2 regions of the Pseudacidovorax sp. DMC4 genome follow, and region 1 is predicted to be linked to the other one. Evidence: riboswitches for the same ligand, from Rfam matches in the RefSeq annotation. Region 1 holds a riboswitch; the other holds the start of a gene.
What was found. A riboswitch is a leader RNA that binds a small molecule or an ion and turns the genes downstream of it on or off. The one in region 1 is predicted to bind glycine.

Region 1 (4,405 bases):
AAATCCGCTGCCCGTGATCATCTCGGCCAAGTTCGACCAGGTACAGAAGCACCTGTCGCTCACGGGCCATGTCTACTCGCCCTGCATCTTCGTGATGAACAAGGGCGTGTTCGACAAGCTCGCACCGGCCGACCAACAGGCCTTCCTGGACGCCGCCAAGGAGGCCGCCAAGGCCAACCGCGCCCGCGTGGACGAGGACGACGCCCGGGGCGTGGCCGACCTGCGTGCCAAGGGCATGACGGTGATCGACAACCTCGACAAGGCCAAGTTCGTGGCGGCGCTCGCCCCGGCCCAGGCCCAGTTCGAGAAGGACTTCGGCAAGGCCAACCTGGACCGCATCCGCAACTACCAGCCCTGACCGCGCCTCGGCAACACGCCTGCGCCTTTGGCCCGCCCCCGCCGGCGGGCTTTTTCATTCCCAAGAAACGCCTGTGAGATGAAAGACAAGTTCCTGGCCTTCGAACGCCGGACCACCGCACTGTCCATGGCGCTGGCCTGCCTGATGCTGGTGGTGGCCGCGTCGCTCGGCATGTTCCAGATCGTCACCCGCTTCGTGCTGGAGCAGCCGGCCGAGTGGAGCGAGATCCTGATCCGCATCAGCCTGATCTGGATGGTGTTCCTGGGCATTCCCATGGCCTTCCGCCAGGGCGCGATGGTGAGCGTGGACGTGCTCTACCGCTGGAGCCCGCCGCGCGTGCGCCGCCTGCTCGACGCGGCGGTTAGCCTGGCGGCCCTGGCCCTGATCGCCGTCATCCTGTGGTGGGGCTTCGACTACGCGATGCGCGGCCGGGTGCAGTCGATGGCGGGGCTCGAAAGCCTGTCGATGGTGTGGGCCTACCTGGCGCTGCCCGTCGGCGCCGCGTTCTCGATCTTCGGCATCGTGGGCAACTACCTCGACCCCAAGCGCCTCGAACTGGAGACCGCGCAATGACCCCCATCATGGTCGGCACGATGGTGCTGTGCTTCGCGCTGTCGGTGTCGGTGGCGGTGTCCATCGGCCTCGCGTCCATCGTCGGCATCCAGGTCAACGGCGCCAACATGCTGATCTCCGCCAAGGAGATCTTCAACTCGATCAACAAGTTTCCGCTGGCGGCCATTCCCTTCTTCATCCTGGCGGGCAACCTGATGGAGACCGGCGGCATCTCCCGGCGGCTGGTGGAGTTCGCCAAGAGCATCGTGGGCGGCATCCAGGGCGGCCTGCCCATGACCTGCGTGCTGACCTGCATGATCTTCGCGGCGGTGTCGGGCTCGTCGGTGGCCACCACCTTCGCCATCGGCGCCATCCTGATCCCGGCGCTCATCAAGCATGGCTATCCGACCAACTACGCGGCGGCGCTGCAGGCGACGAGCGCCGAACTGGGCGTGATCATTCCGCCTTCGATCCCCATGATCCTGTACGGCGTGAGCGCCGAGGTGTCGATCGGCGAGCTGTTCATCGCCGGCTTCGGCCCGGGCCTGCTGATCAGCGGGGCGCTGATGCTCTTCGTGTGGGTCTACTGCAAATGGAAGGGCTGGGGCAAGAACGATGGCGAGGGCCGCATGCCCTTCGGCCGTGCGCTGTGGCAGGCCGGCTGGGCGCTGCTGATGCCGGTGATCATCCTAGGGGGCATCTATGGCGGCGTGTTCACGCCCACCGAAGCGTCGGCCGTGGCGGTGTTCTACGCGCTGGTCGTCGGCATGGTGATCTACCGCGAGATCCGCCTGCCGGACCTCTACGCCATCCTGCGCAAGTCGGTGCTGTCCTCGGCCGTGATCATGTTCATCATCGCCAATGCGGGGTTGTTCGCCTTCCTGATCACCCGCGCCGGCGTGCCCGAGGCCATCGGCCACTGGCTGGAGGCGGTGCTGCAGTCGCCCACCATGTTCCTGCTCGGCGTCAACGCGGCGCTGTTCGTGATCGGCATGTTCATCGAGACCAGCGCCGCCATCATCGTGCTCGCCCCCATCCTCGCGCCCGTGGCCCAGCACTTCGGCATCGATCCGGTGCACTTCGGGCTGATCATGGTGGTGAACCTGGCGCTGGGCATGATCACCCCGCCCTTCGGCGTCAACCTGTTCGCCGCCTGCACCGTGGCGCGCATCTCGCTCGACAAGATCGTGACGCGGCTGATCCCGTTCATCCTGGTGGTGCTGGCCTGCCTGATGGTCATCACCTACGTGCCGGCGGTGTCGCTGGGCCTGCGTGACCTGGTGTACGGGCGCTGAGCGGCTTCAGATAGCGTCCGCGACGCGCGCCTTGTCCCTTACACTGCGCGCTTCGTCAGGAGAGAGCCCCGCGCGACGGGGCCGCCGAAGGCGCAGGACTCGACGAGTTCCGAACGCTCAGGCAAAAGGACTGGCGGCACGCCCCGGGTTCGGGGCGTTTCCCTGCTGGAGAGAGGCGTCGCGGCCCAGGCCGCGCGTCCACCGAAGGAGCAAGCCCCCATCGCGGGGTGAATCTCTCAGGTAAAGCGGACAGCCGGGGTGGACCACGACAGCCGTCGTGGCGCTGTACACCCCGTGAGATGCCCATGTCCGCTGCTGCCCCCTCTCCTGCCACACCCCTTCTTGACACCCCGCTGCGCGGCCTGCATGTCGAACTCGGCGCCCGCATGGTGCCCTTTGCCGGCTATTCGATGCCGGTGCAGTACTCCGCCGGCCTGATCGCCGAGCACCGCCACACGCGCACCGCCGCCGGGCTGTTCGACATTTCGCACATGGGACAGCTGCGCGTCTCGGGCCCCGAAGCCGCCGCGGCGCTGGAGACGCTGATGCCGGTGGACGTCATCGGCCTGGCACCCGGCAAGCAGCGCTACGGTCTGCTGCTGGACGACGCAGGCGGCATCCTCGACGACCTGATGTTCTTCAACGAGGGCGGCGATTCCTTCTTCGTCATCGTCAACGGCGCCTGCAAGGCGGCCGACATCGCCCATATCCAGGCCCGCATCGGCCGGCGCTGCACGGTGCAGCCCCTGCCGGATCACGCACTGTTGGCGCTGCAGGGCCCGCAGGCGGCGGCCGTGATGACGCGGCTGGCGCCGGGCAGCGAGCGCCACGTGTTCATGACCGGCGGCGCCATGGCCATCGGCGGCATCCCGGTCTTCGCCACCCGCAGCGGCTACACCGGCGAGGACGGCTTCGAGATCTCCGTCGCCGCCGCCGACGCCGAGCGCCTGGCCCGCCTGCTGCTGGCCCAGCCCGAGGTGGCGCCCATCGGCCTGGGGGCCCGCAACTCGCTGCGGCTGGAAGCCGGCCTGTGCCTCTACGGCAACGACATCGACACCACGACCACGCCCGTCGAGGCCGCGCTCACCTGGGCCATCCAGAAAGTGCGCCGCACGGGCGGCGAACGCGCAGGCGGCTTCCCGGGCGCGGACAAGGTGCTGGCCCAGCTGGACGGCAGCGCCCCGGTCGCCCGCCGCCGCGTCGGCCTGGTGGCGCTGGAGCGCGTGCCGGTGCGCGAGCACACGGCCCTGCATGTGCCCGGCGGCGCAGCCATCGGCGAGGTGACCAGCGGCCTGCTGGCGCCCACGGTCGACCGGCCCATCGCCATGGCGTACGTCGATACGGCCCACGCCGTTGTCGGCACCCGCATCGACGCCCTGGTGCGCGGCAAGCCGGTGCCGATGGAGGTCGTTCCCATGCCCTTCGTGCCGGCACGCTACTACCGCGGCTGAGCCGCTGCGCGCGCCCCTCTCCGCCTGCGTTCCGACATGCCGCACCGCGTCCGTGCCGTCAGACAAATGCCGACGCGCCTGCGCCCGGGGCGTACACGCAGCCGCCCCGCCCTGCGCTGATACTCGTCGCTCGACCTTTTCATTCAATCCCCCTCTTCTTCTTTCAGGAGCCCCGCATGACCATTCACTACTCCAAGGACCACGAGTGGATCGAGATCGCCGATCACGAAGCCGCCACCGTCGGCATCACCGTGCATGCGCAGGAAGCGCTCGGTGACGTGGTCTTCGTCGACCTGCCCGAGGTGGGCAAGACCTTCAAGCAGGGCGAAGTGGCCGGCGTGGTCGAGTCCGTCAAGGCGGCCGCCGACATCTACATGCCCGTGACCGGTGAAGTCGTCGAGGTCAACGAAGCATTGCGCGCCGACCCCTCGCTGGCCAACAGCGACCCGATGGGCGCCGGCTGGTTCTTCAAGGTGCTGCTGCAGGACAAGGACATGGCCGAGTTCGACCAGCTGATGGACGAGCCGGGCTACGCCAAGTTCACCGAAGGCGCCTGAGGCCCCCGCCGGCGCGTTCGCGTGGACGCGCTGGCATCACTCCCTCTCCCTCTGGGAGAGGGTCGGGGTGAGGGCCACGGCCTCTCCTTCACCCTCCGCGCTTCCATTTCCCACGGCCCAGAGCTCCCGCTGTGCGAGAGCCCCTCTTTTTTTCTCTTCTTCCCACCACCCCGCCGGTTCGCTGCCATGAGC
Region 2 (4,405 bases), on a different contig from region 1:
CGGGCCGCACCGCCGCCAGCGTCAACCGCTCGGCCACGACCAACGCCCAGACCCCCGCGAAGGCGACCGCCATGCCCAGCCGGTCGCCCGCCAGCCGGCCGGCCGCCGGCAAAGTTCGCGCCCGCAGTCGCGCCAGGCCCCACAGGCCGGCCAGGGCGAAAGGCAGGTTGCTCAGCACGTCGAAGGCGTTGGGGATGCCCCAGCGTGGTCGCACGTCGGCGAAGGGTGCGGCCACGGCCGGTGCATGTGCCTGCAAGTGGCCGTGCGCATCCAGGGGCAGGCCGAGCGCCGCCAGCAAGGCCGGCCCGGCCAGCCAGGCGGCGAGCCAGAGCAGCAGCAGGCCGGCCAGCGCCAGCCCGAGGCCGCGTGGCAGAAGGGCGGCGTCGGTGATGGTAGGCGCGGGGTCGGCAGCGGAGGCGGTGGATGAAGACATGGCCAGCAGGAGGACTTGAAGAAGGTGGCGCAGTCTCCCGGCCCACCCTCGCCGCCGAGGCTCATATTCCAATACAGTGGCAGACAGAACCACTCCAGGTATCGCCTGCCGATACCGCCTCGCCCCGTGAGCACCACCCAGGACCTCGTCAGCGCCATCAAGCGCGAACTCAAGGCGGCGCAGATGACCTACGCCGATCTGGCCGCGGCGCTTGGCCTGGCCGAATCCAGCGTCAAGCGCATGCTGGCCCGGGGCGACATGCCGCTGGCGCGCATCGACGCCATCTGCCGCGCCCTGCGTATCGACTTCGCCGACCTGGCGCGGCGCGTGGCCGACAGCCAGCCGCTGCTGCGCGAGCTGACGCAGGAGCAGGAGCAGGCCGTGGTGCGCGACCGCAAGCTGCTGCTGGTCGCCATCAACGTGCTGAGCCAGTGGACGCTGGAGCAGATCGTCGGCACCTACCGGATCACCGAGGCCGAATGCATCGGCTACCTGGCGCAGCTGGACCGCATCGGCATCATCGAGCTGCGGCCGCTCAACCGCTACCGCCTCAAGGTGGCCAAGACCTTCCGCTGGCGGCCGCATGGGCCGGTGATGCAGTTCTTCCGTGAGGAGGTGGTGCTCGACTACTATGCCGGCGGCTTCGACGGCCCGGCCGAGGGACTGCTGCTGGTGCACGGCTCCATCTCGCGGGCACTGGCGCCGGCCTTCCTGGAGCGGCTGCAGCGCGTGGCGCAGGACTTCGCCCAGCAGCACCAGACCGACCAGAAGCTGCCCGCTGGCGAGCTGGAGGGCTACACCCTTCTGTTGGCCATGCGGGAGTGGGAGTTCGCCCAGTTCACCCAGCTGCGGCGATGAAGGGCTTTGGCGCCAGCGCATCCGCCCCTAGAATCGCGCCCCGCAGGAGAACGCACCGCCCACCGGCACCGGCCGGGCGGCGCTACCGAAGGCGCAAACTCCCATAAACGCTCAGGTCGGTCCGGCAACGGGCCCGTACTGCAACATCCATCACGCCGTCTGGAGAGCCGCCACGCGATGTGGCGCACCGAAGGAGCAAACCCGCCGCGCGCGCTGCGGGTGAAACTCTCAGGTACCAAGGACAGGGGGAGCGGCAACCTGAACGCGTCATGCGGCGGTTGCTCCTTTGTGTTCCAAGGACGAGTCCCCGCTGCCGCGTTCATGCGCTGCAACCTGAAAGGGGTTCTTCCATGCGCGTGATCGTCCTCGGCGCCGGCCTGCTCGGCACCACCTCCGCCTACTTCCTCTCCCAGCTCGGCCACGACGTGACCGTCGTCGACCGCCAGGCCACGCCCGGCGCCGAGACCAGCTTCGCCAACGGCGGGCAGATCTCCGTCAGCCATGCCGAACCCTGGGCCAACCCCGGCGCGCCGCTCAAGCTACTGAAGTGGCTGGGCCGCGAGGACGCGCCGCTGCTCTTCCGCCTGCGGCCCGACCTGCGGCAGTGGCTCTGGGGCCTCGCCTTCCTGCGCGAATGCACGCCCGCGCGCACCCGCCACAACATCGAACAGATCGTGCGCCTGGGCACCTACAGCCGCGACGTGCTGCAGCAGCTGCGCCGCGACACCGGCATCGCCTACGACCAGCGCACGCAGGGCATCCTGCACTTCTATACCTCGCAGAAGGAATTCGACGCCGCCCAGGCACCGGCCGAGCAGATGCGCCAGCTCGGCTGCGAGCGGCAGGTGATCGACGCCGACCATGCCGTGCGCCTGGAACCCGCCCTCGCCCACATCCGTCCGCAACTCGCCGGCGCCACCTACACGGCCGAGGACGAGTCGGGCGACGCCAACCGCTTCACGCGCGAACTGGCCAGGAAGGCCGAGGCCGCCGGCGTGCGCTTCCTGATGGGCCACACCATCACCGCGCTGCGCGAGGTGGCCGGCGAACTGGACCATGTGGAAGCCACCGACGTGGAAGGCCGCTACCAGCGCCTGCGCGCCGATGCCTATGTGCTGGCCATGGGCTCGTTCAGCCCGCTGCTGGCGGCGCCGCTGGGCATCCGGCTGCCGATCTACCCGGCCAAGGGCTATTCCGTGACCATGCCGGTCAAGGACGCCAGCCGCGCGCACCAGGTCTCGCTGACGGACGACGAATTCAAGCTGGTGTTCTCGCGCCTGACCGGGCCGCAGGGCGACCGCCTGCGCATCGCGGGCACGGCCGAGCTCAATGGCTACGACCGCGACCTGAACACCGTGCGCTGCGAGGCCATCGTGCGCCGCGTGGAGCAGCTCTTTCCCGGTGCGGGCGACACGGCGCGGGCCCAGTTCTGGAGCGGCCTGCGTCCGGCCACGCCGAGCAACGTGCCGATCATCGGCGCCAGCCGCATCGGCCGGCTGTTCCTCAACACCGGCCACGGCACGCTGGGCTGGACGCATGCCTGCGGCTCGGGCCAGTCCATCGCGCGCATTGTGAGCGGACTGGCGCCGGAGGTGGAATTCGCCTTCACCGCCGCGACCCGCGTGGGCAACGTGCCCGGACCGCTCGCTAGCGCTGCCTGATCGGCTCCGACACACGGGCGCGCTATCGTCGGCCGCATGACCACCGCCCACCACCGCCGCCCCGTCGACCTGGCCAAGGCCTACCGCCTGCTCAACCACGGCCCCACCGTGCTGGTGAGCGCGGCGGCGGGCGGACGCCGCAACATCATGGCGGCCGCCTGGGCGATGCCCCTGGACTTCGACCCGCCCAAGGTGGCCGTGGTGCTGGACAAGAGCACCTTCACCCGCGAACTGCTGGAAGCCAGCGGCGAATTCGCGCTGCAGGTGCCGGTGCGGGCGCAACTGGACCTGTGCAACGCCCTGGGCAGCGTCTCGGGCCGGGATGCCGATGCGTTGGGCGGCCTCGACAAGTTCGCGGCCTATGGCCTGGCCACCTTTGCCGGCAGCGCGACGGACGCGCCGCTGCTGGACGGCTGCGCCGCCTGGCTGGAATGCCGGCTGCTGCCCGAGCCGCCGATCCAGCAGCGCTACGACCTGTTCCTGGGCGAGGTGGTGGCCGCCCAGGCCGATGCGCGCGTCTTCTCGGACGGCCGCTGGCATTTCGACGGCCACGACGCGCTGCGCACCCTGCACCACGTGGCGGGCGGGCACTTCCTGATCGACGGCGACGCGGCGGACGCGCAGCCGCTGGCACCGCTTCGGCGCTGAACCGGCCCGCCGCGCACTGCGGCGGTGCTTTTTGTACGCAATTTTTGGCGGCGATTGCGTGCAAACAATGAGCGCACGCTGGCACACGCCTTGCGTAGGCCATCGGCATGGACGCCATCGCCACGCCATCGCCCGCCGCCATCGAGCTCGTCGCGCTGACCAAGCGCTATGCGCAGGGCGCGCCAGCCGTGGACGCCATCGACCTGCGCATTGCCAGCGGCAGCTACTGCTGCCTGCTCGGCCCCTCGGGCTGCGGCAAGAGCACCACGCTGCGCATGATCGCGGGGCACGAGTCGGTGACCAGCGGCGACATCCTGCTGGAGAACCGCAACATCACCGACCTGCCCGCCGCCGCGCGCGGCACGGCCATGATGTTCCAGAGCTTCGCCCTCTTCCCGCACCTGTCGGCGCTGGACAACGTCGCCTTCAGCCTCAAGATGAAAGGCGTGGCCAGGGCCGAGCGCCAGGCCCGCGCGCAGGACCTGCTGGAGCGCGTCTCGCTCGGCCACCTGGCGCAGCGCAAGCCGGGTGAGCTGTCCGGCGGCCAGCAGCAGCGCGTGGCGCTGGCCCGGGCCCTCATCACCCAGCCGCGCGTGCTGCTGCTGGACGAGCCGCTCTCCGCCCTCGACCCCTTCCTGCGCGTGCAGATGCGCGCCGAGCTGCGCCGCTGGCAGAAGGAGCTGGGCCTGACCTTCATTCACGTCACGCATTCGCAGGAAGAGGCGATGGCGCTGGCCGACACCATGGTGGTGATGAACCACGGCCGCATCGAGCAGGTCGGCTCGCCGCATGCGGTCTACAACGC

Region 2: it holds a riboswitch for glycine, as region 1 does, so the genes downstream of both, ACT54X_RS12960 (D-amino acid dehydrogenase) here and gcvT (glycine cleavage system aminomethyltransferase GcvT) in region 1, are expected to answer to the same signal.

The regions. Positions count from the first base shown of each region.
Region 1 covers NZ_JBQUYR010000022.1:3,119-7,523, reverse strand. Annotated here, with positions in the region: gene ACT54X_RS27595 (TRAP transporter substrate-binding protein) at 1-358, shown strand, start outside; gene ACT54X_RS27590 (TRAP transporter small permease) at 437-931, shown strand; gene ACT54X_RS27585 (TRAP transporter large permease) at 928-2,205, shown strand; glycine riboswitch at 2,252-2,348, shown strand; glycine riboswitch at 2,361-2,468, shown strand; gene gcvT (glycine cleavage system aminomethyltransferase GcvT) at 2,511-3,656, shown strand; gene gcvH (glycine cleavage system protein GcvH) at 3,833-4,213, shown strand; gene gcvP (aminomethyl-transferring glycine dehydrogenase) at 4,400-4,405, shown strand, end outside.
Region 2 covers NZ_JBQUYR010000006.1:123,670-128,074, forward strand. Annotated here, with positions in the region: gene ACT54X_RS12955 (helix-turn-helix domain-containing protein) at 560-1,291, shown strand; glycine riboswitch at 1,441-1,546, shown strand; gene ACT54X_RS12960 (D-amino acid dehydrogenase) at 1,642-2,952, shown strand; gene ACT54X_RS12965 (flavin reductase family protein) at 2,989-3,600, shown strand; gene ACT54X_RS12970 (ABC transporter ATP-binding protein) at 3,708-4,405, shown strand, end outside.